Regions from separate parts of the Clostridium sp. Marseille-P299 genome, predicted to be linked through region 2. Evidence: predicted binding sites of a transcription regulator. Region 2 holds the regulator's gene; the other holds the start of a gene.
What was found. The regulator LexA, encoded in region 2, represses DNA repair genes until DNA is damaged. The targets are predictions, from matches to a motif close to CNAACANNTGTTNG.
Positions count from the first base shown of each region.

Region 1: a site for LexA is predicted at 12,463-12,476, ahead of BN4220_RS09895 (putative DNA modification/repair radical SAM protein). Genes of this name have one in related genera too.

Region 1 covers NZ_FJVE01000007.1:370,354-386,184, reverse strand. The annotation lists gene BN4220_RS09945 (YdcF family protein) at 256-1,020, shown strand; gene gdhA (NADP-specific glutamate dehydrogenase) at 1,226-2,560, opposite strand; gene BN4220_RS09935 (response regulator transcription factor) at 2,899-3,594, shown strand; gene BN4220_RS09930 (sensor histidine kinase) at 3,640-6,015, shown strand; gene BN4220_RS09925 (CYTH domain-containing protein) at 6,301-6,798, opposite strand; gene BN4220_RS09920 (putative ABC transporter permease) at 7,038-7,439, shown strand; gene BN4220_RS09915 (phenylpyruvate tautomerase MIF-related protein) at 7,436-7,780, opposite strand; gene BN4220_RS09910 (GNAT family N-acetyltransferase) at 7,952-9,124, shown strand; gene BN4220_RS09905 (hypothetical protein) at 9,190-9,528, opposite strand; gene BN4220_RS09900 (TIGR03915 family putative DNA repair protein) at 9,738-10,523, opposite strand; gene BN4220_RS09895 (putative DNA modification/repair radical SAM protein) at 10,568-12,337, opposite strand; gene BN4220_RS09890 (hypothetical protein) at 12,729-13,313, opposite strand; gene BN4220_RS09885 (ABC transporter ATP-binding protein) at 13,395-14,432, opposite strand; gene BN4220_RS09880 (ABC transporter ATP-binding protein) at 14,434-15,444, opposite strand; gene BN4220_RS09875 (ABC transporter permease) at 15,601-15,831, opposite strand, start outside.
Region 2 covers NZ_FJVE01000007.1:2,082,202-2,098,032, forward strand. The annotation lists gene BN4220_RS17015 (N-acetylmuramoyl-L-alanine amidase) at 1-1,625, opposite strand, end outside; gene BN4220_RS17020 (hypothetical protein) at 1,963-2,430, opposite strand; gene BN4220_RS17025 (LysM peptidoglycan-binding domain-containing protein) at 2,637-2,993, opposite strand; gene BN4220_RS17030 (kinase to dihydroxyacetone kinase) at 3,224-3,475, shown strand; gene BN4220_RS17035 (winged helix-turn-helix transcriptional regulator) at 3,710-4,060, opposite strand; gene BN4220_RS17040 (TIGR04076 family protein) at 4,167-4,505, shown strand; gene lexA (transcriptional repressor LexA) at 4,714-5,328, shown strand; gene rsfS (ribosome silencing factor) at 5,454-5,810, opposite strand; gene yqeK (bis(5'-nucleosyl)-tetraphosphatase (symmetrical) YqeK) at 5,810-6,406, opposite strand; gene nadD (nicotinate-nucleotide adenylyltransferase) at 6,452-7,054, opposite strand; gene yhbY (ribosome assembly RNA-binding protein YhbY) at 7,075-7,374, opposite strand; gene obgE (GTPase ObgE) at 7,485-8,774, opposite strand; gene rpmA (50S ribosomal protein L27) at 8,835-9,122, opposite strand; gene BN4220_RS17080 (ribosomal-processing cysteine protease Prp) at 9,176-9,496, opposite strand; gene rplU (50S ribosomal protein L21) at 9,517-9,825, opposite strand; gene BN4220_RS17090 ((2Fe-2S)-binding protein) at 9,993-10,313, opposite strand; gene ybaK (Cys-tRNA(Pro) deacylase) at 10,551-11,021, opposite strand; gene BN4220_RS17100 (ribonuclease E/G) at 11,128-12,312, opposite strand; gene BN4220_RS17105 (TIGR03936 family radical SAM-associated protein) at 12,410-13,267, opposite strand; gene BN4220_RS17110 (TIGR03960 family B12-binding radical SAM protein) at 13,388-15,253, opposite strand; gene BN4220_RS17115 (bifunctional diguanylate cyclase/phosphodiesterase) at 15,415-15,831, opposite strand, start outside.

The DNA.
Region 1 (15,831 bases), 1.7 Mb from region 2:
TATTATTTAAAGCAGTTTCAAAACAGTGACTAATAAATGTATTTATTACTGTTTTGTCTCTGCTTTTCTTTTTATCTAATCTAAAAAATTAATCCTTTCTTAAGTTTATTGCTACATACTTGCTTTCCCTAAGATGACTATGATATGATTTGTCGCATATTCCGTTAAACTTATATCTACAAATTGATCAATTACAATCTAGATATTTATTTAAATATGAAAAAGATTTATTCTATCAAATATATGGAGGTTTCTATGATTAAATTTACAATGTATACTCTCCGAGGTATTTCCATACTATCTATCGTATATTACATAATAGTATTATATGTTTCTGGGCGAAAGACTTCTTTTTCAAGTTTTTGGCTAGTAGCATGGATGACTTCTACTTCTTTGTCTTTATTTATGACCTTTGCACTTAAAAATAACTCACTTATTCAGCTACGAATTAGCAAACTCATAATGATATGTTTTTGGACAGGACTTGCGTTATTTCTTATTGCAGAAGGTTTTTTAATCTACTTTGGAAACAAAATTCCGAATCAAAATGCAGATTATGCAATAGTTTTAGGTGCGCAAGTAAGGGGCACAACACCCTCTAAAACACTGGAAATGAGAATCAGAACTGCTGCTTATTATTTAAATGAAAATCCTGATACAATTGTGATATGTTCTGGCGGACAAGGTCCAGGGGAAGATGTTACAGAAGCTTATGCAATAAAACAAGGACTCCTAAAACTTGGTATCGATGAAGAACGAATTTTATTAGAAGAAAATTCAACCAATACTGTTGAAAATTTAAAATTTAGCATGGAGTTCATTGAAAGTCCTTCACAAAATATAGTAATTATAACAAGTAACTTCCATTGTTTTCGAGCTATGAAATTGGCAAAAAAATTAGGACTACAAAATATTAGTAGTTTAGGAACCAGCGAATTTATGGTTACTACCCCTCAGTATTATATACGTGAGTTTTTTGCCTTTACCAAAGATTTATTTGTTGGTAATCTTTCATTTTAATAAGAAGAACCCCCTATTGCTCAGCAAGAAGAAGAAATCCCTAAATGCTTAACAAAAAGAAAAATATGCGATTAAAAAGTAAAATAAACGGCTGTCCTGAGTTTTTATGGACGGCCGTTTTCTTATATTTCTATTTAATCTACTTAATGATGTATGACATTTATTATTTCTTAATAATCCTAATCAAGCGCTTGTAATCTAGTAACTAGCAAACACCTTGAGCGATCATTGCATTTGCAACCTTTTCAAATCCTGCGATATTTGCACCAACAACATAATTTCCTTCAAAACCATAACGTTTTGAAGCCTCATCCATATTGTGGAAGATATTAACCATGATTGTTTTTAACTTAGAATCTACTTCTTCAAATGACCAGCTTAATCTTTCGGAGTTCTGGGACATTTCTAATGCAGAAGTTGCTACACCACCAGCGTTTGCAGCTTTACCAGGTGCAAATAATACGCCATTTGCCTGTAAATATTCTGTGGCATCAAGAGTTGTAGGCATATTAGCACCTTCTGCAACAGCCATACAACCATTTGCTACTAACATCTTCGCATCTTCAAGTAATAATTCATTTTGAGTAGCACATGGAAGAGCAATATCACATTTTACGGACCAAACACCTTTACCTTCATGGTATTCTGCATTTGGTCTATATTTTACATACTCAGTTAAACGAGCACGTTTTACTTCTTTAATTTCTTTTAATGCTTCAATATCTATACCATCTTTATCATAAACCCAACCATTAGAATCACTTACAGTAACAACTTTTGCTCCTAATTGTTGTGCTTTTTGTGCTGCATAGATAGCAACATTACCAGAACCTGAGATACATACAGTCTTTCCAGCAATATCACTGCCATTACATTTTAACATTTCTTCTGTTAAATATAATAAACCATAACCAGTCGCTTCTGTTCTAGCTAAAGATCCACCATAGGATAAACCTTTACCAGTTAAAACGCCTTCATATCTTCCAGTGATCTTTTTATATTGACCATACATATAACCAATTTCTCTTGCACCTGTACCGATATCGCCTGCAGGTACATCTACATCAGCACCAATGTATTTGTATAATTCAGTAATAAAGCTTTGGCAAAATGCCATAATTTCACGATCGGATTTTCCCTTAGGATCAAAATCAGATCCACCTTTACCACCACCAATTGGAAGACTAGTTAAAGAGTTTTTAAAAATTTGTTCAAAGCCTAAAAATTTAATAATACCAATGTTAACAGATGGATGTAAACGTAAACCACCCTTGTATGGTCCGATGGAATTGTTGAATTGTACACGGTATCCAGTGTTTACTTGCACCTGTCCCTTATCATCCACCCAAGGCACTCTAAATTTGATTTGTCTATCTGGTTCAACTAAACGCTCTAAAAGAGCTTCTCTACGATAAACTTCCTCATTTGCATCTACGACTGGTCTTAAAGACTCTAATACTTCTTTCACTGCTTGGTGAAACTCTGGTTCACCTGGATTTTTTACTATTACTCTTTCGATTACTTCATCAACATATCCCATATTCATATCTCCTTTAAACAAATAAAATCAATGAAAAAAAGCAAAGAAAAAAAGGTATAGCGAATAAACGCAATTACCCCTTTGTCTTTGCTCTATCTTATTATAAAATAATATATTTTTAAAAGTCAATACGTTAGTGTAATAATATATAATATTTTTATTTTTTTCCAAATTTATTATATGCAATTCTTTAATTTTTATGCAAAATAATTATATTCTTCATAATTTCTTAATTATTTTTACTGTCGTTTTTTAACATTCTTATGTTATGATATAGATAAACTCTTTTTATGATGGGATTTTTGTGTATAATGAAATAGGTAATTAGGAGGATTAACATGTATACAATACTCGTATGTGACGATGATAAAGAAATAGTTGATGCAATTCAAATATATTTAAATACAGAAGGCTACAATGTACTGAAAGCTTACAATGGTTATGAAGCTTTACAAATGGTTGAAAATAACGAGGTTCACCTCATTTTACTCGATGTTATGATGCCAATGATGGATGGGATGCGGGCTACTAGAAAATTAAGAGAAAGTAATAGCATTTTACCAATCATCTTTTTAACTGCAAAATCCGAAGATAGCGATAAAGTCTTAGGTTTAAATATAGGTGCGGATGATTATATTACAAAACCATTTAACCCATTAGAGTTAATTGCTCGAGTTAAATCTGCATTACGCAGATATACAGAATTAGGAAGTATTAATGAAAAAACGAACATTTACTCATCTGGTGGTTTAGTAATTGATGACGAAGCTAAAGAAGTTACCGTTGATGGGGAATTAATCAAATTAACGCCCATTGAATATAACCTATTAAAATTACTTGTTAAAAATAAAGGAAAGGTTTTTTCCATTTCAGAAATTTACGAGCAAATATGGAACGAGCCATCTTTTGGAGTAGATAATATCGTTGCTGTTCACATCAGACATATTCGTGAGAAAATTGAGATTAATTCAAAAGATCCGAAATATTTAAAAGTTGCTTGGGGAATTGGATATAAAGTTGAAAAATATGACTAATCCAGTCTCTCGTTATTTTAAGGAATGGAAGGGTACTTACCAATTATGAAACTAAAACAATCCTTATTCATTAAAGTTTTTTTGATTCTCATAGCATTTATTAGTAGTGGAATTACAAGCTTATGTGGAATAAAGGTGTTAACTTATTTAAACCATTATTCTATGGAGGCGACCTCTTATACTGATACCAGACAATTTGAACAGTTATATCTAAAATATGCAGAGCGTACCGCTGTTTACATTACCTATAAAGAAAACGGATTTGTTGCAGATCCTAACAGTATCTATTATACTTCTGATCTTCTTTCCATATTGAATGGTGAAGCAAAAGGTAATTTACGTCCCTCTGATAGTGTTTATACTGCTTCTCAGGAAAGCTTTGAATATTATAATCGTCTATTAAATTATTATTGTAAAAGTTTTTACTATTATGTGAAAAATACTACTACTGGTGAATACTACTATAGTCCTCATTTCGCTGATTTACTAAAAGCAGAGGATGAAACAATTGAGTTAACTGATACATCATTTGAAAAATATCTAGAATCCATTAGTACGTTTCCAGCATACTTAGTGATCAATACAAAAAATAGCCGTTATATTACCAACGTTGAGAATAAATTCGACAGTAGTATCAATGATTCAAGTATTGATTGGATTGTTGATTTTATAACTAATAAATATACGATTACTTCAAAGGATGAAGAGACATCTAATTCAATTGTTGCAAACACATCAAATGAACCAAATGATTATGTCATCTATACCTTTGTCCGTAATGCAGAAAATGATAAAAATGATGAATTTTCTAATTTATATGAAAATTTTCAAACCCTAAGAGCTAGTTATGAGATTAATTTAAAAATTAGTATCGTAACGGGAATCTTATTTTTACTTTCAGTAATTGGAATCATATGTTGCATAGGATATAAAAAAGGTTACACTGGAGTTTACCTAAATTCTTTTGATAAACTCTATTCGGAAATAGCAACCATTATTCTTAGCTTTTCCTATATATTTATCATTTTTATTTTATTAAAATTTTATGCTTATTATCGATTGCGTTTATACGAAATTATTTGGATGATTTTATTTTTCGTCATCACTTACACATTTTTTATCATAGGACTTGATACCTTTGTTAAACGTTTAAAAGCTCATACTTTATATAAACATTCCATTCTTCATAGTTTACTTAAATATTTATTCGTGGAAGGTTTTTATAAAATAAGATGTTATTTACGTTCAATTTCTAAACTGTTAATTCATCGACATGTAGCAATTCGATTGCTCTTTTTATTAATGTTTTTTGGAATTTTACAAGGATTTGTATTTTTAGTTGCCTACCATAAACCTCTTATATATGTTTTCCTTGTATTCCTTATTTTTTGTTTACTATGTCTTAGTTTAATAAAAACATTTGCAGATATGAATGTGGTAATTCAAGGGACTAGAAAAATCGCCAACGGGGATTTAAATGCGAAAATTCCAGCAAAAGATCTTTCTGAGCCTTCGAAAACAATTGCTAAGAGTATCAATCGAATTAGCGATGGCTTATCAAATGCTGTAGAAGAAAAACTTAAAAGTGAACGACTTAAAACCGAGTTAATAACAAATGTATCACATGATATTAAAACACCTTTAACGTCCATTATCAATTATGTTGATTTATTAAACAAGGAACACCTCGAGAACGAAAAGGCTAATTCTTATTTAGCTATTTTAACGGAAAAATCATGGCGTTTAAAAACATTAATTGAGGATTTAGTCGAAGCTTCAAAAGCATCTTCTGGAGCATTAACACTAAATCTAGAACGATTAAATATTATTGAATTAATCAAACAAGCGATTGGAGAATTTAGTGATCGTTTTTCAGAAAACAATTTAGAAACAGTATTTCAAGTCCCTGAAGAGAACATCTACATTTTAGGAGATGGCCGAAGCACTTATCGAATCATTGAAAATTTATTCTCCAATGTAAATAAATACGCGCTACGTAATACTCGAGTTTATGTTGATGTTTCTTGCAATGAGGAATATGCTACGATTCAAGTAAAAAATATTTCTGCAGGAAAATTAGGCATTAGTGGTGATGAACTAATGGAACGTTTTGTTCGTGGTGATCTATCAAGAAATTCTGAAGGAAGTGGACTTGGCTTATCCATTGCAAAAAGTTTAGCAACGCTACAGCATGGTGATTTTGATATTATTTTGGACGGTGATTTATTTAAAGCAGTTGTAAATTTACCTATTTATTCGAAAGATAATGAAAATTTAACCCATGTAAATTTTGATAGAGTAAGCTTTGAGAACTCAGATTTTAATGAATTTAATTTGAATCAATCAGATACAGAAACTCCATACTTTAAGAACTCTAATGTGGATCAGTCTAATTTTAAAAATTTAGATAATGATAACTGAGAAACTCCTAATTCTAATACTCTCTAAGTTTAATAACTTAGATTTAATAACTTAAAGATTAATAAATAAAGTTTAAAGGCTGATAAATAAAGCTTAAAGGCTGATAAATAAAGTTTAAAGATTTAGTTAGTCATACCTTTATAATAAAAATGGGTATCAATAGTACATTAGATATTAACTATATGTAGTATTGATACCCTATTTTATTAGTTCTATATTTGAAAGTATCTTGTAATAAATGCACACTCTCTTGTTCATCGACCCACTAGTTTATTTATCGTTCCTTTACGCTAAACCTAATTCCTCAAGTGAATCAATTTGAATCAAATAATTATTTCGAAATCTCTTATCAAAAGATACATCCTCTAAAAACCAATCTGGTGCTTCAAAACTTTTCGCTTCTTCTTCATTTCTAAATTCTACTTCGGCAAAATATAATCCATTTAAACATCCTTTAAATACATCTAACTCTATTTTTAGATTATTCTCCAATGGAATAATGTATCTCGTCTTCTCAATGATATGATAATCTACTTTCTCTTTTAGATGTAGATAGGCTTCTTTCGTTAACGGAACTTCTACTTCTTCATTAATCAAAGCAGCCTCATTATTCTTAAAAGCAATATTTTTATTTGCTTTATAAGTCATATAAAAATCGTCGTCAGATTTTCGGATACGGACCACAGGTTCTATACATAAATATCCTTGTTCAATCTCTTTTTTTTCATATTTTTCTAATTCTTTTGGCAATTCCTTAATTGTAAACTTTCTCTCAATTTCCATTCGTTATCTCCATTATAAAATATGCTTTTTAACATAGCTACATTTGTACTAAAGGTTTTTATAAAAAAATAGGGCCGTTTATAATAGATTGAAACAATTCTATTTTTCAACAACCCCGCTTAATTTCAATTCCTTATTAATTTGGTAAAAATTCTTTCGTATAAGCACGGAAGCTTTACAAATAATACAATCATTGGGATACGATTGTTTTTTATATAAAAGAAAGGCACGGTGCTCTTGTGAAAAAGAATTTTTTTACTGACTTTTTATTATGTGGCTTAAGCGGATGGTGCATGGAATGTTTTTGGACAGGTCTTAGCTCTATCTATTCACATAAAGATAAGCAATTGCTATGTCGCACCTCTGTTTGGATGTTTCCTATTTATGGACTAGCCGCATGTTTTTCACCACTATGCAAGGTATTAAAAAACCGTTGTACTGTTACACGTGGTACAGTATATGCATTATTTATATTTGTAACCGAATTTATTACAGGTACTTTACTAAAAAAGGCAAAAGCTTGTCCTTGGGATTATAGTAAAGCAAAACTAAACTTTAAAGGTGTCATACGTATTGATTATGCTCCAGCTTGGTTTCTAGCCGGTTTGTTTTTTGAAAAATTATTAACTAGAAAATCTTAGAAGTTAGTACCATTCCAACCCCAATTACTGATTTCTTCATAAGTAATATATATACAGTCTTTTGGTATCCCTAATACTTCTTTATATATCTCGCAGATAGCAGCTGTTAATTCATCATAGGCTGCTTTTTCTGCCTTTCCAAATAATTTAACCTCGATAAAGGCAAGCTTTTCAAAATCTTTTCCTTTGAAATAAAGAGAATAATCATCTTCAAATCCCAGCATAAGCCATGCTTCTGACTTACCTGGAATTATCGATATTGCTTTCCCTAATTTCTCTTTTATTACTGCCTTTTGCTTATCAGTAATGGAGCAATTCAATTTAGAATTAATAAATGGCATATATATTACCTCCTTAATTTATCCAGTGATTTATAAAAATCCATAACCTTGATTTTTGAATCAATCATCTGTTATTATTATAACAAATGCACTTTTTGGTGTCAAAAATGTTATTCGACATAAAAGCTCAAAGAATGCCAATAATCTTAATATTTCAAGGAGGATAAACAAATGCTAAAAGCTGTGATTTTCGACATGGACGGCGTATTGATTGATAGTGAACCATTACATACCCAAGCTGCAATTAATGTTATGAAACGCTTTGGTGTCTCTATTGACGATGAATACTTCTCATCTTTTATTGGAAGTACGGATAAACATATGTTTGAAGTATTAAAAGAAAAATATCAATTAAGTAATTCAATTGAAGATTTTTTATTAGCAAACAAACAAGAAAAGGAAAAATTATTAAAAACAAATGGTTATCCCGCTATCCCTTATATAAAAGAATTGATCATTAATTTATATAACAATAATATGAAGTTAGCAATTGCCTCCTCCTCTCCTATGGACGCCATTATGGATACGGCAAATTCACTAGATATCACCTCTTATTTTTCCCGATATGTATCTGGTAGAGATCTTAAAAATCCAAAACCAGCTCCTGATGTATTTTTAAAGGCATGCGAAGAACTAAAGATTTTACCATCTGAAGCAATTGTCATTGAAGACTCTAATAACGGTGTTAGAGCTGCTAAAAATGCAGGAATCACTTGTATTGGTTTTTATAATCCTAATTCAGGGAATCAAGATTTAAGTCTTGCAGACATTATCGTTGAAGGCTTTGAAGAAATTAATTATACATTTGTAAATAACACTTATTTACGTTCTAAAGGTGAACCGCTAACCATTGGTATGACAAATCGTTTAATAATACGCGAACTTACTAATAATGATTTTAAAGATATTTATACTATGTCTAAAAATCCAAATGTTTTAAAATTTATCAATGATATGAATGAGCCATATGAAGTTGAGTTTGAAAAACATAAATCTCATATTAGTAATATGTATAATTTTTATGGTTATGGCATTTGGGGGATCTTTTTAAAAGATAATGGTAAATTAATTGGTAGATGTGGCTTGCAAAATAGTTTAATAGGCGAAATTACCGAAATAGAATTGGGTTATCTTATTGACTATGATTATTGGAACAATGGATATGCCTTGGAAGCGTCTGAATTTGTTATAAATTACGCAAAACATAACTTAGATATCAATCGAATTATCGCAGTTATTGATACCAATAATATTAAATCAATAAAAGTTGCAACAAAACTTGGGATGAAACTAGAAAAAGAGATAAATCATAATGATAAGGATTGTTTTTTGTATGTAATATAATACAATGTAAAATAATACAATATAAAAGGAGCGAACTACTTCTGCTCCTTTTATATAAAACTTTACTATTTTTTATTTGTATTAGTATTGTGCTCAATACCATTTGTAATATCATCAACAGCATTATCTACACCATCAATAACATCTTTTGCAGCACCGCCAACTGTACCATTGTCATTAACTGTTCCAGTTCCATTGGTATTTCCGTTAACTGCACCAGTGGTAGGCGTATGTGTTACACCATTTCCAGTATTCGTATTTGTGTTAGTATTATTATTTGGTACTGTTGTTGGAGCAGTTGTTGTGCCACCAGCTCCTGTTCCGCCATTTCCGTTTGTACATGCTGTAAATCCGAAGAGGCAGATCATACATAAAGCAATCATCATAAAAACTTTCTTTTTCATGGAATACTCCTCCTGTCAAGTTTAATTATCTTTACTTGCTTAGTATTCCACATTGAAAGTTCATTATACATTATGTGAAGAAAACTTAGGTTTTTCTAATTTTTACGCTTAATTTTATCGTTTTTTCTATATTGAGAATATAATTTTTTATTTTCGAATTTATTATATGCACATAGCTGTTTATTAATCTTTGCTACGATAGGATTTGATTAATTGCTATTATCTTGAAATTCTATCATATACTTTCTCATATGAAGCGGTGCATGATTTCTCTGACATTGATAATTCTCTCGTTCCGATATCGCAATACTATTAAAAAAGGCTTTCCACAATGCTTCATATTCTTCTTCCTTATCAGCATGTGATAATAATTCTTCCATACTCTCTTTACTCAGCACGGTCATAAACCACGGCATATGCTTTTGATGAACAGATGCCAATCGACGATTAACATCCAATATAATAAAATTTTCTATGGACAATCGATCTGCAAAATGAGGTGTGAGAAGTTCAACGATATTATTTTTCGGTTGAAATTTCGCTAGTAATAATTCATTATTTATCTCTTGAAATCTTAAAAAACCTTTATAATGATGCACTTCATTCCCCACATTACGATTCATCTCAAATAAATTTGCTACATATGGATTTGCAAGATGTCTTGTTACTTGTTCTCCCATTGCAAAGCCTATTACTAAAAAATGATAGATACTATCTGCTTTTCGGCTATCGTTTGATAACGCTGCATGAATCACCATCTCATAAGCATACGCTGAAATTTTATTTTTAATTGAGCGAGAAACTTTTTGAGATTTTTCTAAATCTGTGTTAACGGCAATATACTCTGTAAATAATTCAAAATTTGAGCATGCATTATCATCTATTGTCTCTAATTTAATATAATCATGTCCATATTTGGATGCCCAAGCATCGTAAACAGCAGTAAATATACCATCGATACTATCTTCACATCGGTATATCTTGATATTTTTCATTCTCTACGATTCCTTTCCCTACGTATTGAATCCATTTATATCTACTAACCTACAAAATTAGCAAAATTCTTGTGGTCAAATAACGATAATTGCTCGTATGTGATTCCAGGATCAATTAGATGCCTTGGTAATTTTTCTTTCACGTTAAGAAGCTGATTTGTAATATAATTTTCTTCTATTTTTGTTGGGTACATCATTTGACCATTGCATGTAATAAAGTAAATGGCTCGTTTAAGCACAACTCCCATTTTTTTTAAATCCTCAAATTTTAAAGTTGCTGTTCGTCTAGCACCAACAATTCTACCAGCTGATTTTGGTCCAATCCCTGGAACTCTAAGTAATGTATAATAATCTGCTTTATTCACTTCAATCGGAAATTGTTCCAAATGTCCAATCGCCCAATTGCATTTCGGATCTAAAAATACATTAAAATTAGGTCGTTCCTTTGTTAATAGCTCTCCTGCTTCAAATCCATAATAACGTAATAACCAATCCGCTTGATAAAGCCTATGTTCACGTAACAATGGTGGTCCCCCTTGTAAAACAGGAAGAGAACTATCATCATTCACACGAATAAATGCAGAATAAAATACTCTCTTTAAATCAAATCGCTGATAAAGAGCTTCTGCAACAGATACGATTTCATAATCACTCTCATTCGTTGCTCCTATAATCATCTGAGTGCTCTGCCCTGCAGGTACAAAACCTCTTTCACCTGCAAATTGATTTAATCTCGTAAGCCCTGTCTGAGAATTTCTAGTTACTATTTGGGATATATTTGAATGATTATCATTTATATCACCATTCATTGTATTGTAATGCTTTAAGCTATTACTTTTTATATCACTATTTTTCGTATCATAATTTATGTTTCTATTCTTTACATCACTATTTTTTATATCATAATCTATATTACTATTTTTTATATTACCATTTTTTATATCATTATTTTTTACTTCATACTTGTTCGTATTTTTATTTTCTGTATCGTTAATGTTTGTATTTTTTAATTTTCCATCAGAATTTTCGGGAAGGATTCGGTCTTCATACTCTTGTTTTGTCTTTTTGGGTGTATATTGATTGACGTACATTGCATGATCTTCTGCTCTTTTAGCCTCGATGCTCTTGCCTTCAAGCTTTCTTCTCGTATGCCAGTAAGCTCCTTTATTACCACCCATCATTCCTAAGGCTGTTTGGCTCTCCTCGATTCCATCTTGAATCTGTCTAATTGGATTTAATATATTCTTTCTGTTTTTATGTGGTGCTAAACGCTTCAAGCCTTCCGCTGTTGGCAATTCCAAGTTTACACTCATACGATCTGCATACCATCCAGCAAGCTCGATTAAATCCCTATCAGCACCAGGAATTGCTTTACAATGGATATATCCATTAAAGTTATACGTTGTTCGAAGCATACGGAGTGTTTGAACTATCAACTCCATGGTATAGTTAGGTGTGTGCAAAATTCCTGAGCTTAAGAAAAGTCCTTCTATATAATTTCTACGATAAAATTCCATCGTTAAACTACATACTTCCTCAGGTGTAAACGTTGTCCTTGGTACATCATTGGAAGCTCGATTAATGCAATATTTACAATCATATATACATTCATTTGTAAAAAGTATCTTTAATAATGATATGCATCTTCCATCCGCTGAAAAAGTATGACAAATACCACTTGCAATTGCGCTGCCAATGCTACCTTCTTTTCCTCCACGATCAACGCCACTAGATGTACAAGCGACATCATACTTGGCTGCATCTGCTAATATTGAAAGTTTTTGTTCCATACTCATGGATTCCTGAATTACCATATTAACCACCTGTAATATTTAAATTAAATTTAGCTTGCTTTTATATTGATAGAAGAACTAACAAAAAGCTTATTGTCTTCTAAAATTCACCTTCTATTATTATGTATGAATTAACGCATAAAATACAAACATATGTTTGTTATATTGTAGCATTTTTTCTTTTTAAAATCAAGGAAAATCGAATATATGTTCCCTTTATATATTTTTTATGGTGGATTTTTCTGCTTTATATAGAAAAATGAATGTATGTAACATGGAGGCAAATAGCTTTTCCATCAATACACAGGGATTTTTACACCTGAATTTCTCAAAAAACAAAAAAGCATGAAATATTGTAATACAACATTTCATGCTTTTTTGATACCATTATTCAATTTTACTACTATTAGTTTTATACAAACCATATCTTAGTACAAAATAAAATAAAAAGAAATAAACCAAATATAAATACACTACCTACTAACAAAGCAGCTAACATGGCATTAAATATTAAATGCCTTGTTTCTTTTTTCGTTAATGTAGGCTCTAGTAAACGTTTGAGTCGTTCATCCTCGTCTGGTTCGTTTGTATACCAAGGCATTCCCTCAACATTCATATCCGCTACTCTTTGATTCTCATCAAATGTAGTATCCTTAGAGTTATTACGATCTAACGAATTATTTGTCATGTCTTTCTCATCCACCCCAAAATAAGTAGTTTCTCTAGTAATACTTGATTCTTCCTTACTTTCTCGGTATCCTTTTGAGTTTGTTAAAAGTTCCTTTTCCATCTCTTCCATATCCATATCTTCAAAAGATACACCATCGTAATCCTTTGCATTATGATAGGTAGGTGTAACTTTTATCATTTCCTCTCCGCCAATGATATATGGTTTGTCCACAGGATTTGATATATAAGAATATATGATATTATCATCTCTTGTGTTACCTTCCATAATATTGGCATCTTCTCCAGGGGGGACCTCTTTGTTCTTCATAGAATAACACCTTCTTTCAAACTATAGAATGAGCTTATTTAATGCTTTTTACTCTATTCTCTAGTTTGAATGTGTTTGGCATTATTTATTCGTATTATATAAGTGACATTTTACAAAATGTCCAGGTCTAACTTCATTATCTGTTGGTACTACTGATTTACAAATATCCATGCAGTGTCCACATCTTGTATGGAACTTACATCCTGCTGGAGGGTTTGCAGGGGATGGTATGCTTCCCTTTAAAATAATACGGTTCATCTTAGCATTTGGATCAGGCATTGGTATTGCACTGAATAATGCTTGTGTATATGGATGTAATGGTTCTCTAAATACATCAACCTTATCACCATATTCCACCATATTTCCTAAATACATAACACCAATGGTATCAGCAATATGCTCAACTACAGAAAGGTCATGTGAAATAAACAAGTATGTTAAATTGAACTCTTTCTGTAAATCTTTTAATAAGTTAATGATCTGCGCCTGAATAGAAACGTCAAGTGCAGATACTGGCTCATCACAAACAACGAACTCAGGATTTAATGCTAAAGATCTAGCGATACAAATTCTTTGTCTTTGACCACCAGAAAATTCGTGTGGATAACGCTCTTTATGATAAGGCTGTAAACCACATGCTGACATAATTCTATCGATATAATCTTCATATTCTTCTTTTGGTACGATATTATGCTGTCTAACTGCTTCACCAATAATTTCACCAATTGGTAAACGTGGTGATAAAGAAGAATATGGATCCTGGAAAATTATTTGCATTTTAGGACGAATAGAAAGTAATTCTTTCTTATTCATATCATGCACTTCTTTACCATGGAATAATACCTGACCGCCAGATTTACTTTGAAGTCTTAAAATAGTTCTACCTACTGTAGTCTTACCACATCCAGACTCACCAACAAGTCCCATTGTAGTACCACGTTTTATTTTAAAACTAACTCCATCCACAGCTTTTACATAACCAGAAGTTTTGGATAAAGCACCACCCTTAATTGGGTAGTACTTTTTTAATTCGTTAATTTCTAGAATATATTTATCGTCATGTAGAATTGGAGTATAATCGTTTTCAATTCCGTTATGTTTTTTCTTATTCTCTGACATACTATACCTCCTTACTATTCTCTGCCGCATATCTATAGCAGGATACTACATGTGTGTCAGAAAGCTTTATTTCTCCAGGATATTGACCTTCACAAGCTTTAATACAACGATCACAACGATCTTTGAAATAGCAGTAATTTGGCATATCAACAGGATTTGGTACTTTACCAGGGATACTATATAAACGTTCTACTTGCTTATTAACAACTGGCTTAGAATTCATTAATCCTATTGTATATGGATGACTTGGATTACTAAAAATCTCTTGTACGGTTCCCTTTTCTACTACACGACCAGCATACATAACAACTACGTAATCAGCCATTTCTGCAATAACACCTAAGTCATGTGTAATCAACATAATACTACTATTTACTTTATCTTTAAGACTTCTTAAAATGTCTAAGATCTGTGCTTGAATCGTAACATCAAGTGCAGTTGTAGGTTCATCTGCAATGATAAGTTTTGGATTACAAGCAAGTGCCATTGCGATCATAACTCTCTGTCTCATACCACCGGAAAGTTCATGAGGGTACATGCTATATACACCCTCAGCATTTGCAATTCCGACAAGTTCAAGCATTTCTATAGAACGCTTTTTAATTTCGTCTGCTTTTCTATCCTTGTTGTGAAGTTCAATAACTTCATCAATTTGCGCACCGATACGAAATACCGGATTTAAACTTGTCATTGGCTCTTGGAATATCATAGATAACTGATTTCCACGAAGTTTTTGCATTTCCTTTGTAGGAGTTTTTGCAATATCATAACATTCTGTTCCGTTATTAAAACGAATAGAACCACTAACAATCTGTCCTTGAGGACGCTGAACCAATTGCATTAATGAAAGACTTGTTACTGACTTTCCACAACCAGATTCACCAACAACACCTACTGTTTTACCTACAGGTATACTAAATGATACACCATCAACGGATTTTACAGTACCAATGTCAGTAAAGAAATATGTGTGTAAATCATCAAACTCAACAACATTGTTTTTATCTTTCATTTCAGTAATATATTCTTCTCTTGGAACGTTCTTACGATTTCTTTTCTTCTCGAATTCGTTCATTATTTTACGGTTTTCGCGTGAAATACGACGTGACTCTTTGGCTGAAATGTAGTTAACGTTCTTTTTACCTTTTTTACTAAACATCGTATTCACCTACCTTTTCATTTTAGGGTCAAACGCATCACGTAACCCATCACCAATAAAGTTAAATGCTAATACAGTTAATAAGATACAAATACCTGCTGGTATCCATACAAACCAATAATTTGTCATAACATATACATTAGTTACCGCACTAATGATATTACCCCAGGAAGCAAATGGGAATTTAACACCAATACCTAAGAAACTTAATGTAGATTCAGTTAAGATAATGCTACCAAG
Region 2 (15,831 bases):
GTAGCGTCTGGCATATTTAAATAAACATAATAATTATCATCAGTAACTTCTACATTCATATCATTTATACTATTTAATGATATAAATTCACTTCCTGTTGTATCTTTTCCACCAGTTACTTTTGTTAAATAATTTGGATAAACGGTCACAATAATACTTGTACCATCCTCTGATAACTTCATAGTATAGAAGTAACCTGAGTTATTTAATTTAAAATTAACTGATAAATCGCTTGTACTGCTGTCACTTGAAACAGATACACTAGAAACAAGTTGACTATCTACATAATAAGCTTGTTCATTTATAATTGCATTCTTAATACTTAAGGTAATATTGTCATCCTTTTTAGTTGCAGTTACAGCAGATGGCGCATTAAGAAGTGACACTACAAAAGTTTCGTAAAATACATCTTGAATTGAAGAATCACGATAGATACTTAAAATACTTGTATCATTTGTTGAGTCTGTTGTAATTGTCTGTTCTGCATTATAATTTTCTATTTCTTTCGTAGCTAAATCTACTTCCGTTTTATATTTGTCCTCTGTACTCCATGTAAAATAATTTGTTTTCTCAGCTGGAATTGAGCCTGAATTACCAGAGCCACCAGTGGAAGGTGTTGGCGTTGGCGTTAAAGTTGGTGCTACTGTTGGTGTTGGAGTTATTTTACTACTTTCACCTACAGAACTTGTTGTTGTTATTGTAGAAGTTTGGGTTTTGTCACTCCATGAATAATCGTAGCCAAGGGCTTTTGCAAGGAACTGACCAGGAACTAACACAAATTCTTTATTATTATCTAAATTTGTAACATATCTTGGAGCCACACCACAATCTACTACAGTACCATTGATTGTTGCTGATGTACTACCCAATTTCATTTCAACTGTGATATTTCCTTTGGTAAATGTAATTTCGTTAGTTGAATTATTAATCTTATAAGTAACTCCCATAGACTGTGCAAAGACCTTCCATGCTTGTACCATTGCTGTGTTAGAAATAAGAATCGTTGGAAGTGTCGTTACATTGATATTCTTTCCATCTACGACTACCTTACCTGTTACGCCAGTATAAGTAACATCTTTGTTGTCATAATTAAGCTTTAATGGCTTTGTAATCGTAACAGTAGACGTTGAACTATTCCAATTATAGTTATAACCAAATGTCTCTGCAACAAATCTAGTTGGTACTAAAGTTAATGCCTTATTCGCACTAACGTACTTATATGTAACAGGAGCTGCATTCATTGAGACTGCCTTTCCATTTACATATGCTTTTTTACTTCCTACGGTCATCGTAAGAGTTGTATCTCCATCGGATATGGTTATCTTTTTTGTAGACTTGTTCAAAGAACATTTTAATCCTAAAGTTTTTTGGAATACATGTATATAAGAGCCAAGTGCAACACCATTGTCACTTAGAATTCCTGGCGTATTGCCTAAATCGATTATTTTCCCATTAATTACATATGAAATTTGTTTATCTTTATATGTAGTTGTTTTTTTGGTTTCATAACTATATAGTTTAAGACTATTCGCACCATAAGTTACGGACCCAGGAGTTGAACCAATCAATAAGCTCATGATTAATAAAGTACATATTCTTTTGTAGTTTTTAAAGTTTTTTCTCATTTTACTCACCTATTGCTAATCTTAACTTTTTGTTTACTATCTAACAATAGTTGAAAAAAGTGTTATAAATGTGTCATACTTTTATTAAATATAGGTCATTTTCTTTATTTTTGTAGTATTTTGGATTTATTTGTATCATGCTACTAATTTGTATTGATCATTTACTTTTTTTGTAGCTTCATATACATTACCAGAAACAAATCGCAGTCCAAGCATACACACGACGCTATCAATAAATAAATCAGACCAATATCTTAGCATTTTTATACAATGGATATTTTTCTACAAATAAAAAAGACTGTTGCTTATTCACAACAGTCCAAATATATCAAATTTATTAGGTTGTACTATTTTCATTGAAAAGATCAGGGTTTAAAACCTTAATGGATAATAAATAATCATCAAATGCATCGGATTGAAATTTCTCTGGAATAATTTCTTTAACTCTCTCAAATATCTCGTTGTCTGTTAATAATGTTTTGCTAATATCATCGATTAAAGTATCAAGTTCTGAATTCCACGTTTCTTTATCGATATATTCAAATAAGATTGCATTATCTTCAGGATACTTTTCCTTTAATAATCGAAGGTCATAATCCCAAATAACTTGATATTCATTTAAGCCCTTTTCTTTCGCACCAGATTTATCAATCATTTCTTGCAATTTTTTTAATGTGGTATCTGTTTCTTGTTGCTCTAAGTTTCTTTCAATCAAACGATTTATCGTAAATGTTGTCTCTGTTAAGATAAATAATATAAACAACAAGATTAGAATTTTTCCATATTTTTTTAAAGTTTTAAGCATTCTTTGAGTCTCTCCTTATCGTATAATAAGATTATTATACCTTAAATTGCAGGATTTGAACACTTATATTTTTATAAAATATATTGTTTCTATTATTATATAAATTTTATATATTATAACATTTTTCACACAACTTCATTAGTATCTTTATAAATTTGATTAAACATAGAATTTAATATGATGATAGATAAATACATCTTCCTCTTTTAATTAACATCATAATAATAAGGAACAATAATGTATTTTCCTGCATGAATTTCTTCGGTATACAATCTATTACTTTTCTTAATCTCTTCTATGTAAACTGGTATACTTTCATACTCTTCTGTATAATATTTAGTTGCAATACTCCATAAAGTATCGCCTGGTTCTATTAATATTGATGTAACCGTTTTTTTTCTTACACCTGATTTTTGAGCAAAAACATTATGTGACATTACAGATGATAATAACAAAACGAGTGAAACAATAAGTACAAAGCCAAATACCTTTCGATTAAAAATCACCTCTAGTGATGTTATCGTTTTATCCATTGTATTATTTCTTTGATTTACCTGAACCATAATAGTACCTCCTTTGTTATCGAACATACATTCCCGAACATATGTTTTCTAAATTATATCGAACATTCATTCGATTGTCAATATATATTTTTGTTAATAGGAAAATTGAGGTAGTAAAATAAATACTTTCAAATTTGTTAAACACTGGTATAATAGAATTGTTGTTACATACAGAAAATCATCATATATTACGTAACTACAGTAATAAACTAAATATAAGGAGAGGAATTATGCTTGAATTTAAATTTGATACTCAATTATTAATCGAAGGTCATGATCTTTCGGAAGATAAAATCAATGAATATATTACACAAAATTTTGAAGGCGATTGTTTACTTGTCGTTGGAGATGAAGATTTGATAAAAATACATTTTCATACCAATTCCCCATGGAAGGTATTGGAGTACTGCTCCACTCTAGGCGATATCTACGATATTGTTGTAGAAAACATGGAGCGTCAAGAAAATGGATTACAAGGCTAAGAAGTATTACTTATACTTTTTATACGAATGATATCAGCCTTATGTAATATCGAACATAAAATCAAGAAATTACGATTACACAAGAAAAACCCCTTTCGTTAGATTTTGTCTAACAAGAGGGGTTCACTTTATCCTTAAAGAACATTTTGGTTTTTTATATAGTAGTCTATTGTCTTTTATTAATATATGTTAAACTATGCGTTGAATCTATGTTTTAATCTATGTTTTAATCTCTTATTTTGTAGAATCTCCCATCTTGTTTGCCTCTCCCCACTGGCACATAGATTCCATAATTGGATATAAAGATAATCCCTTTGGTGATAAGGAGTATTCAACCTTAGGTGGGATTTGAGGATATTCTTTTCTTATTATGATTCCGTCATCTTCCAATTCTTTTAATTGTACACTTAAAGTTTTATAGGATATCGTGCCTATTAATCGTTGTAATTCATTAAATCGAACTGGTTGAACTTCAATTAACCAATATAATATAACCATTTTCCATTTCCCACCGATTACAGATAGAGTATAGCCAAATGGTGTGTCATCTAGCTTTTTTATAGATTTAAATTCCTTCATACTCATATTTACACTTCCCTTCTCGTAAGTATGTGACAAAAAAGTGCGTACTTTTTTTTGTAATTCAACTTATTGTACAATAAAAGCATAACATCGTAAAGGAGAATAGATTATGAAAAAGTGTAAAATTGAAGTACTTAAAACAACCTTTGACAAAGAATTAGCTGAAGAATATGGGTGCAAAGGCTTAGGTAAATGTCCTATGCATAAGGTAGGCGATGTCTTCTACGGAGATTACGCAAAACCGGAAGGATTATGTGACGAAGCGTGGAAAGCTATGTACCAATATGTATTCGCTCTTTCCCATGGCAGTGATATCTTTTATTATGGAGACTGGATTGATAAACCAGGTGTGGCGATTTGTAGTTGTAACGACGGTCTTAGACCCGTTATCTTTAAAATAACAGCAACGGATGAAACTTCTGAAATAAACTATACGCCGGTAAACTAATATTTTACTAATTCATTTCATTTATTGTACCTTTGCATTTGAATAGACACTATTAAAACATACTGGCATTCTATGAATTATTTTTATATATCTTCTATTAAAATCTACATAAAACAAGATAAATAATTTACTATAAATACCGAACATTAGTTTTGCATTTTTCCTGACGGTATGATATAATATATAAAATCGAACGGAGGTACGATAAATGAGTTATGGTAAGATAAGTTCCAAACAAAAAGAAATACTTGAATATTTAAAAGCTCAAATTATAAATAGAGGATACCCACCTGCTGTAAGAGAGATTTGTGAAGCAGTTCATTTAAAATCAACATCATCAGTTCACTCTCATTTAGAAACACTTGAGAAGAATGGTTACATAAGACGTGATCCATCCAAACCAAGAGCAATTGAAATTGTCGATGATAATTTTAATATCTCACGTCGAGAAGTTGTTAATGTACCACTTGTAGGTACCGTTACTGCTGGTCAACCTATCTTAGCAGTTGAAAACATTGATGGGTACTTTCCTATTCCAACCGAATATATGCCAAACGAGGAAACCTTTATGTTACGTGTAAAGGGTGATAGTATGATCAATGCAGGTATCTTTAATGGCGATAAGATACTTGTACAAAAGCAAACTTATGCTAACAATGGTGACTTTGTAGTTGCATTATTAGATGATTCTGTAACGGTAAAAACATTTTATAAAGAAGGGGATCATTATCGTTTACAACCAGAGAATGATTTTATGGACCCAATCATCGTTACTGAAGTTCAAATATTAGGTAAAGTTATAGGTTTATTTCGTATGTTTTAAACCTTTTAAACGAAAAGCTGCCATACATATAGATTCTTATTCTGTAATCTACACGTATGGCAGCTTTTATCTTAAACTATAGGAACTAAACTCATATAGTTTTTTCTATTGCACATTCTACTCTATTATTTCTTTAAATCTTCTAAGGATACAGTATTACCGTCTCTCCAGATTCTTTCTAAATCATAGAATAAACGATCTTCCTTAGAAAAGATGTGAACAACTACATCGCCGTAGTCCATTAAAACCCATCCAGAAGAATGAACACCTTCAATTCTCTTTGGTTCAAAACCTTTTCTTCCAAGTGCTTCTTCTACTGCGTCTACCATGGCAGTTACTTGAGAAGAACTATTACCATTGGCAATAATAAAATAATCAGCAATAACTGAGATATTTCCAATTTCAATTACTCTAATATCTTCAGATTTTTTATCTTCAAGCGCATTATATGCTAATAATGCCATTTCTTTTGATTGATTCATTATAGATTCAACTCCTTTTTATAATATTCATATGTTGTCACTGTTAATTGATCAATTTCCCTTTGTGTACTCGATAAATATCGCAAGGTATTGTCAAGTGCATAAAAAACCGCTAAATCTAGCTGTTTAAATGCGGTTTCTCTAATAATAGCAAGGCTAGGAGTTGTTGGTTGATTTCTTCGCATCTCAATATAGTCTGCTAAAAATACGATTTTTTCAAGTGTTGACATATTAGGCCTTCCAGTCGTATGATTGGATATTGCAGCTAAAATGTCAGAATCCGTAATTCCATATTTATGCTCTGCATAATAAGCACCTAACTTACTATGAAGTAAAAATGTATTTCTCTCTTCCACTTCAGAAACTGGAAGATTCGCTTCTCTACATTCTCTTATAGCCTCTTCACCAGTAGTATATTTTGCGATATCGTGTAACAAACCTGCAGCCATAGCTTTACTTGTATCTTCACCATAGCACATAGCAAGTGCTACCGCTAAATATGCCACACTTAAAGTATGATAATAACGTTTCTTTGGAATTTCACTTGAAACACTTTCTTGAATTTCATCCAGTGCACTTATACTAAGTAAGCTCATAATATAACTCCCTTAATTGGTTTGGCTCGATTCTTGAAACGTTAACTATTTATATAAATTATTTTCTTTAATATAGGATATTACTTTTTCTGGTAGAAAATACTTCACTGAATTGCCTTTTTTCAAATGATTACGAATCATTTTCGAAGAAATATCAAAGGTAGGTACTTTTAAAAACTGTATATTAGATTGATATTTTTCATTCAGTTCATCTATTTTAATTAACATTTCATCCTCTGTTTTTTCGCCTCTTCCAGCAGCTAAAATCTCCGCTAGAGAGAGAACTACTTCTGGCCGATTCCAATGTTCTAATTGAAACAAAGAATCCCCACCGATAATAAAGTAAAACATGACATCCGGGTATTCTTTTGTTAATTGAAGTAAGGTATCTGCAGTATACGTATTTCCTTCTCGTTCAAATTCCACGGTTGAAAAAGAAAAATGGGGATTATCTTCAATCGCTAATTGAATCATATTTTTTCTATGCTCATTGGACACAATTTCTCGCAAAGACTTATAAGCAGGCTGATTGGATGGCAAAAATATAATTTCGTCCAAATCATACTGCTCATAAGCGCTCTCTGCTAAAATCAAATGGGCATAATGTATCGGATTAAATGTTCCGCCCATGATACCAACTTTTTTCATAAGACCTCCGTACCACTTTATTATGCTTTTGGAAGTTCAATCTTTTTCTTATCTTTTGATTCACGATATAAAACTATTTTCTTACCAATTACTTGTACTACAGTAGATTTTGTTCTCTCTGATAATACACTTGCAATCTCACGAGGATCATCAAGACAATTTTTCAATACTGATATTTTAATCAATTCTCTTGCTTCTAATGCATCACTAATCCCATTGGTAAGTTCTGGCGAAACACTTGATTTTCCAACTTGAAAAATTGGATCAATGTTCATTGCCAAACCTTTTAAATATGCTCTTTGCTTGCTTGTTAATGTCATATTTCCTCCATGTTGCCGCTTATCGACATCTTAATAATTGAAGAAGTATATAAAGATATTACTAGGATTATAATGTTCTATAACCCTTAGCGTTTATCCTTTTCTTCTCTTTATTTATAATAATCAAACTCTAAACCATACATTCGAACGGTATCGCCTTCCTGAATGCCTAGAGCCTCTAATTCATCAAGAATTCCATTGTCCTTAAGGAAACGTTGGAAGAATTCAAATCCTTTTTCAGAATCTATATTTGTATAACCTAACATACGTTCAATTCTAGGGCCTTCCACTACATAAACGTTTTCAGCCTCATCAAATGTTACGCTATATGGTTCCTCACTTTGAGTTAAGTTTTCTGGGAAGTATTCACGTTCAAATACTATTGGTTTTTCTTCAATACCTTTTAGCATTTCATTCACATGATAAAGTAACTCTTTTACTCCTTTACCACTAACAGCAGAAATTGGAAATACCTGAATTCCTTCAGATTCAAACGCATCCTTAATTCTTTGGATTGCTTCTTCCTCTTCTTCACCAAATAACACATCTATTTTATTTGCGGCAATTACCTGTGGTTTTTGCAACAATTCTTCATTATAGGATACTAATTCATTATTTATCTTTTTAATATCATCCACTGGATCACGACCTTCTGTACCAGCAGCATCTACAAGATGGATGATAACTTTTGTTCTTTCAATATGCTTTAAGAATTCATGTCCAAGGCCAATCCCTTCGGATGCACCCTCAATTAATCCAGGAATATCTGCAATTACAAATCCTTCCGTATCGTTTAAATCTACAACACCAAGATTTGGATTTAAAGTTGTGAAATGATAATTTGCAATCTTTGGCTTTGCATTTGTAACACGAGATAAAAATGTTGATTTACCTACATTAGGGAAACCAACTAATCCAACATCAGCAATCACCTTTAACTCTAAAGTCACGTTTAATTCTTGAGGTTTTTGACCTGGTTGCGCATATTTTGGAACCTGCATTGTAGCTGTAGCATAATGCTGATTACCTTTTCCGCCTCTTCCACCACGTAAAATAACTTCACGACGGTTTCCATGAGACATATCGGCAATTACTTTGCCGCTTTCTGTTTCTTTAATTACAGTACCTTCTGGTACTTTTAAAACTAAATCTTCACCGTCTTTGCCAGAACAGCGTTGTTTGCCGCCATTCTCACCGTCCATAGCAGAAAACTTTCTTTTAAAACGAAAATCTACGAGTGTATTTAATCCTTCGTCCACCTCAAATATGATATCTCCGCCTTTTCCACCGTCACCGCCGTCCGGTCCACCAGCAGGAACGTATGGCTCTCTTCGAAAGCTGACATGTCCATCGCCACCTTTGCCTGAGCGGATATAGATATTAGCACTATCTGCAAACATAAAATCACCTGTTCTTTCTAAAAAAGGGGCTGTTAAATAACAGCCCCTCGCTAAACTTAATTATTTTGCTTCTACTGGGTAAACACTAGCTTGCTTCTTGTCTCTACCTTTTCTTTCGAACTTAAGTACTCCGTCTACTAAAGCAAATAATGTATCATCACCACCACGTCCAACGTTAACGCCTGGGTGAATCTTTGTACCACGTTGTCTGTAAAGGATGTTTCCAGCTAAAACGAACTGACCATCAGCTCTCTTAGCACCAAGTCTCTTGGATTCGGAATCTCTACCGTTCTTAGTAGAACCAACACCCTTTTTATGAGCGAATAATTGAAGGTTCATCTTAAACATGACCTACACCTCCTTTATATACTAGGCTTAAGAATTGAAAATTAAGTTCAATCCTATGAAATAATCTGAATATATTCCTGTCCGTACTCTTCCATAATTCCTTGGAGTCCAAGGACTAAAGAATTCAATAACAATTCTGATACTGAACTTAGAGTAGAGACAATTTTGAATTCAACCGTTCCGCTTTCTTCTTCCACGTTATATTCATAAGTATCCGATGAAAATGTATCAATGGAATTCATGGCATTAATTACAAGAGCTGATGCAGCTGCACATACGATATCCTGACCATATTCAGCATATCCCGCATGTCCACTACATGAAAATCCGTAAATTCTGCCTTCATCATTATTATAAATTGATACTTTAACCATATCAACCTCACATTGGCTGATTAAGCATTGATTTTTTCAATCTTAACCTTGGTATAAGCCTGTCTGTGACCATTCTTCTTATGATATCCAGACTTTCTCTTGTATCTGTAGACAATAACTTTTTTGTTCTTGCCTTCTTCAACTACTGTTGCAGAAACACTAGCACCAGCTACTGTAGGATTTCCTACTACTAACTGACCATTGTTTACAACAAGTACTTCATCAAAAGAAACAGTTGCACCAGCTTCTACACCAAGCTTTTCTACTTTAATGATATCGCCTTCGGCTACTTTGTACTGTTTACCACCTGTTGCTATAATCGCGTACATATGGCACCTCCCATTATCATTACTCGCCAACTTTGGTGCCTGTTCAAAGAACAGAACTTTAAAACCTCGTTGTGCGGCACACTATGATATATTATCACAGTATGTATAAATTGTCAATTATATTTTTATATTAAAAACCAAAGATTTTTCAATTTTTGATTTTTTTCTTATCTACCAAGTTCAATTACATTTTGAATCAATGCTTTACATCTACCACATTGACTACCTGCACCAGTAAGTTCAACTACTTTTTCTACAGTATCTGCTCCATTGTTCACTGCATCAATTACAGTTTGCATGGATACATTTTTACATCCGCATAATGTAGATTGAATGTACTCAAGATTCTCTTTACATCCTTCACAGGTAGTACAAACTCCTGTCTTTTCTGCTATTTCTTCTATTGTACGTGCACCCTCACACATTGCTTTACGAATTGTGCTATATTCAACATTGTTTACAGTACATATAATACCCTTGTTTGCCATTTTCAAAACTCCTTTTAAAATTAATTCTATTTTTTCTTATTTTGTTAATCTGCGCAGTATAAAAGTTAAATGAATACATAATAAATTCAGAATTCAGATGATCTAACTGCCATGATTAAAACTTTTACATCGTTATATTCACGACGATGTAAAAGTTTTAATCATGGTAATTTATATACCTTTTCTCTGAATTTATTCAAGTATAGAATTGATTTTAAAACTACGAAGTTCAAGTTGTTACATAACGAAATCTGCCAGTTCAGCCTCTAGATAGTTAACGATTTGTTCTCGGTTAACTACCATTTGACAGCCCCTGACACCTGCACTTATTATAATTTCATCAAATAATATTGCAGTTTCATCTATATAGGTAGGAAATTTCTTCTTCATACCTACTGGGGAGCAACCTCCGCGAATATAACCAGTAAGTGAAAGCAGATCTTTCACAGGAATCAGTTCTATTTTCTTATCGCCAACAATATTTGCTGCCTTTTTTAAGTTTAATTCTTCGGCTACAGGAATACAAAAAACCATGTATCCCTTCTTCTCGCCTTTCGTTACTAAAGTTTTAAATACCTGTTCTACGGGTTGTCCCGTTTGCTCTGCGACATGTGTCCCAGAAAGATTTGCTTCATCTACTTCATATTCTATTGTTGTAAAATTTACATTTGCTTGTTCAAGTAAACGCATTGCATTTGTTTTAACCATGCCTTTATCCTCCAAATACTTCTTTCTCTATGAAAGGCAACCAAAACAGTCACTTGTTTAATCTTAAATTAAAAATCAAACAAAAAAACTATTTTATAGTTGTCGTTTACTTAATTTGTTCATAAAGTGGTTTTCTAATCTTCTTTCTTGTAATTTCTACAAGATTTAGAGCAGTCATATCAATAAGCATAGTCTTTACGGGATCTTGTCTTAAATATTCGTTTAAAGTATTTAATAAAAGTTCCTTATTCTCTTCTTTTTTCATATCAATAAAGTCTACAATAATAATGCCTGATAAATTACGAAGACGAATTTGTTTTGCAATTTCTTTTGCTGCCTCTAAATTAATTTTTAAGAAGGTTTCTTCCACATTCTTTTTCCCTGATACCGCTTTACTTGTATTAACATCAATTACTACTAGAGCTTCCGTTGGTTGTATGATTAGTGTTCCACCACTCTTTAACCATACCCTTTCTTTTAACGCATTCTCTATTTTAGATTCAATACCATAAAGTTTAATCAAAGGTAGCATCGGATCGGTATATAATTTTAGTTTATGAATATCCTCTTTTTGATAAGTTTCAAGATATTCCTTCATCTCAGAATACATATCTGCATCATCAGTAATGAAATTCTCTATTTCATGGGATAATCCATCACGAATGGAACAAATATAAGCCTTTGGTGTTTCATAAATTTTAGAAAAACGCAAGCGATGAATCCCATAATTTTTAATATTTTCATATAGGCCTAGAAGAACTTCAATTTCATTCTTAATTAACTCTTCTGATACAAAGCATGCATTAGTTCGAATAATAAAACCATATTGTCCAGAAATAAAAGGTTCCAATAATTTTCTTAAACGTTTCCGATCTTTATCGTTTTCTACTTTATTAGAAACACCAATTCCAGGCTTTCCATGGACTAAGACAACATATTTTCCTGTTAAATTAATATTCGTTGTTATAACAGGTGCTTTCGTCTTAACATCCTCCTTGGATATTTGCACAATCAATTCATCACCAATACGGACATGATCTGCTTTATGTTCCTGAGTATAAATAGGATGTGTTACCTCATTTAACGAAAGATAACACATCCTGCCATGTTCTATTTCTACAAAAGCAGCGTTGATATTCTTCACTATGTTCTTTACTTTACCAACATAGATATTTCCAAGTAAGGAATCCTCTTCTTCTTTTTCTACATTCACTTGAATCAATTCATTTTCTTCAAATAGTGAGGAAATGATTTTTTGATTCAACTTTGTAATGATTAATTTCTTCCCCATAATGACATCCATTCTTACGCATGTTTTTGCGTAATTAGGTTGATAGAAATATTTTTCTATCAACCTAAGTTTTTCTAATATTTATTTCTTGATTACTTTATTCATTAATGCTTAGCAAAGATATCAATTGTCTTTCAGGTAAAGTTCCTTCTGCAGTCGCTTTTTCAAGCATAACTTGTGTCATGCCACGTCTTGAAACATCCGCAAACATATCCATTCTATGAATTTGGTAAGCAAGTGGATTGTATTCTACACCTATAGAATTACAAAACGCTTCAATAATTAATTCTGGTTTAATGTTCGTTACACTACCAGCAGACAATTGTAGAAACACTCGTTTTCCATTCTCATAACGATCTGCATGGGCTAAACCTAATTCTCTAGGAAAGTTAGCAGTAGCTTGTAAAAATTCTGATTCATTTACACCAAATCCATAGATAAATGGTTTTATGTCTAACTCACGTTCTGATTTTTTAGATTTCTTTAAAACCGTAATGCTATCTTTTTCTAAGAATTCTTTTATCTTTAATTCAAATTCTTCTTTACTTAAAGCCTTTCCATCTTCGTTTAGTTCGTAGCCATCCTTAACAGAAACCAAATAGTCTGCTGCCGCTACTAAAGACATCGCTGTTTCACGTCTCTGATTTGGCAATGGATCTGGAATTACGCTAAGGTCTGTAATTAAAAATCCTTCCGTCATTTGTTCATTAAAACGTCGGATCATACTTTCCTTATCCTCGATTGTATTTAATTCAACATCCAAATACTCTCCATCACTTGTTAAACCAACGCCAAGTGGAGATGCAAATGACATAACTTGATGTGGATTAAATCCGTTACTATACACAACATCTAACTCTGCACGTCTGATTGCTTTTTGAAAAAATCTCATAACGTCCAAATGTCCAATGAACTTCATGGCTCCATATTTTGAAAATTTAACTCTTACATTCATTTTAATTCAAGCCTTTCAACTTTTATATACATGAACAAAAAACGTTCATAATCTATTTTTATCCAATGGGTATCCACAAAAAAGCTTGTAAATACCTCATTTTGCTTTCCTTATATCTTGCTAATTTCTAGCTTCTACGCAGACACCACCTTTAAATGCTGCTGCACCACAACCAGAACATGACTGACGACAATTTGGTGTAATTGTTTCTTCCTTCGCTCTTTTGTATTCTTTCCATAAAAATTGTTTTGTTACACCGATATCAATAAAATCCCATGGGAAAATTTCATCTTCGGTACGTTCTCTACTAGTGTAGAATGCTACATCCACACCATTCTTTTCAAATACACGCATCCAAACATCATTTTTAAAATATTCAGACCATGCATCATAAATACAACCTTCCATATAAGCATCATAAATGGAGGAAGCAATACGACGATCTCCTCTTGCAAAAAGACCCTCTAGTAAAGTTACATCTCCATCATGCCAGTTATAACGAATGCTCTTATAGTTTAATTGTTCTTTTAATTTTGCACTTAGAACACGACGTTTTCTCTTAATTTCTTCCGTTGTAGACATCGCAGACCATTGGAATGGTGTAAATGGCTTTGGAACAAAGAAAGAAGTTGAAGTTGTAATTGCAACTTTACCATCTCTTTGATCTTTAGGAATTGTATAATACTCTCTTGCGATCTTGTCCGATAAAATAGCAATTCCTTCAATATCCTCATCGGTTTCTGTAGGAAGCCCTAGCATAAAATAAAGTTTTACTTTATTCCATCCAGAAATAAACGCATCCATAGCACCTTTTAAAATTACTTCTTCTGTTAAGCCTTTATTAATAACATCACGAAGTCTTTGAGAACCTGCCTCTGGAGCAAAAGTTAAACTACTCTTCTTAATATCTTGCACTTTACTCATAACATCAAGTGCAAATGCATCGATACGTAAAGATGGTAAAGAGATATTAACTCCCTGCTTTTTAAACTCATCAATTAAAAAGTAAACCAATTCTTGTAGTTGTAAATAGTCACTTGAACTTAAAGAACTTAAAGAAATTTCTTCATGACCAGTAGAACGTATCATTTCCTTTGCTAATTCCTTTAATGTGCTTAAATCTCTTGGACGAATTGGACGGTATAACATACCTGCCTGGCAGAAACGACAGCCACGAATACATCCACGTTGAATTTCTAGAACAACTCTATCCTGAATTGCCTTAATATAAGGAACAATTGGTTTTTTCGGATAATACGTATTACTTAAATCCATTTCTACTTGTTTAAGTACTTTTTCTTTTGCATGAGGATTGTTTGGAGTGATTGCTTTTACTGTTCCATCTTCTTTGTAAGTAACATCATAAAAAGCTGGGACATACATTCCTTCAATTTCAGCAACCTTTTCAAGGAACTCCATTCTTGTCCCATTGGAGGCCTTATGTTCTTTATAAATATCCAAGATATCGTTATAAACTGTTTCACCTTCTCCAATATAGAAGAAGTCAAAAAAGTCTGCAATTGGTTCTGGATTATAGGAACATGGTCCACCACCAATAACAAAAGGATCTTTCTCTGTTCGATCTTTTGCATATAGAGGAATACCAGATAAGTCTAACACCTGTAAAATATTCGTATAGCACATTTCATACTGAAGTGTAATACCAAGGAAATCAAAATTCTTAATAGGATCTTGAGATTCAAGTGCAAATAAAGGAATATTTTCTTCACGCATTATTTTATCTAAGTCTACCCAAGGGGAATATACTCTCTCACAGTAGGTATCTTCTCTTTGGTTTAACATATCATATAAAATTTGCATTCCAAGATGTGACATACCAACCTCGTACACGTCAGGGAAACACATGCAAAAACGTATATCTATATTATTAAGATCCTTCACAACCATATTGACTTCATTGCCAATATATCTTGCTGGTTTATCAATTTTTAATAAAACTGCATCATCTAAAGCTAACTTTCTCATTTTTTTCCTTTCTTCTTGTAAAATACATATAATAAACATTAACATTATCAATTCAATAAGTAAAGCCTAAAGTATTATATACATTTTAGGGAAGAACTTCAAGTAGGTAACTTTTGTTCATACTTATATTTAACAGTCTATCCTTTTATTGATTTGAAAAGTTATGCTTCGCTTAGTCCATAGACCTGCTCTTTAAATTCGGCTTCCGATATCGGCTTAGAATAGTAATATCCTTGTGCAATATCGCAATTTTTTTCTTGTAACATTTCTACATGTTCCTTCGTTTCTACACCTTCACATACAACTTGAATATTGCATTTTTTCGCCATTGTGATAATACTTTCAATAATAATTTCACACTTAACTGCATCTTTGATATTTGACAAAAACTCTTTATCTAATTTTAATTCATCAATTGTAAGTTCTTTTAAAATGTTTAAGGAGGAATATCCACTGCCAAAATCATCAATGGATACTTTGATGCCTAAATTATGTAATTTTGAAATAATCGTTTTAATTTCATTAAATGTATCTGCTGGAATACTTTCTGTTATTTCAATAATAATATCCCCGGGCTC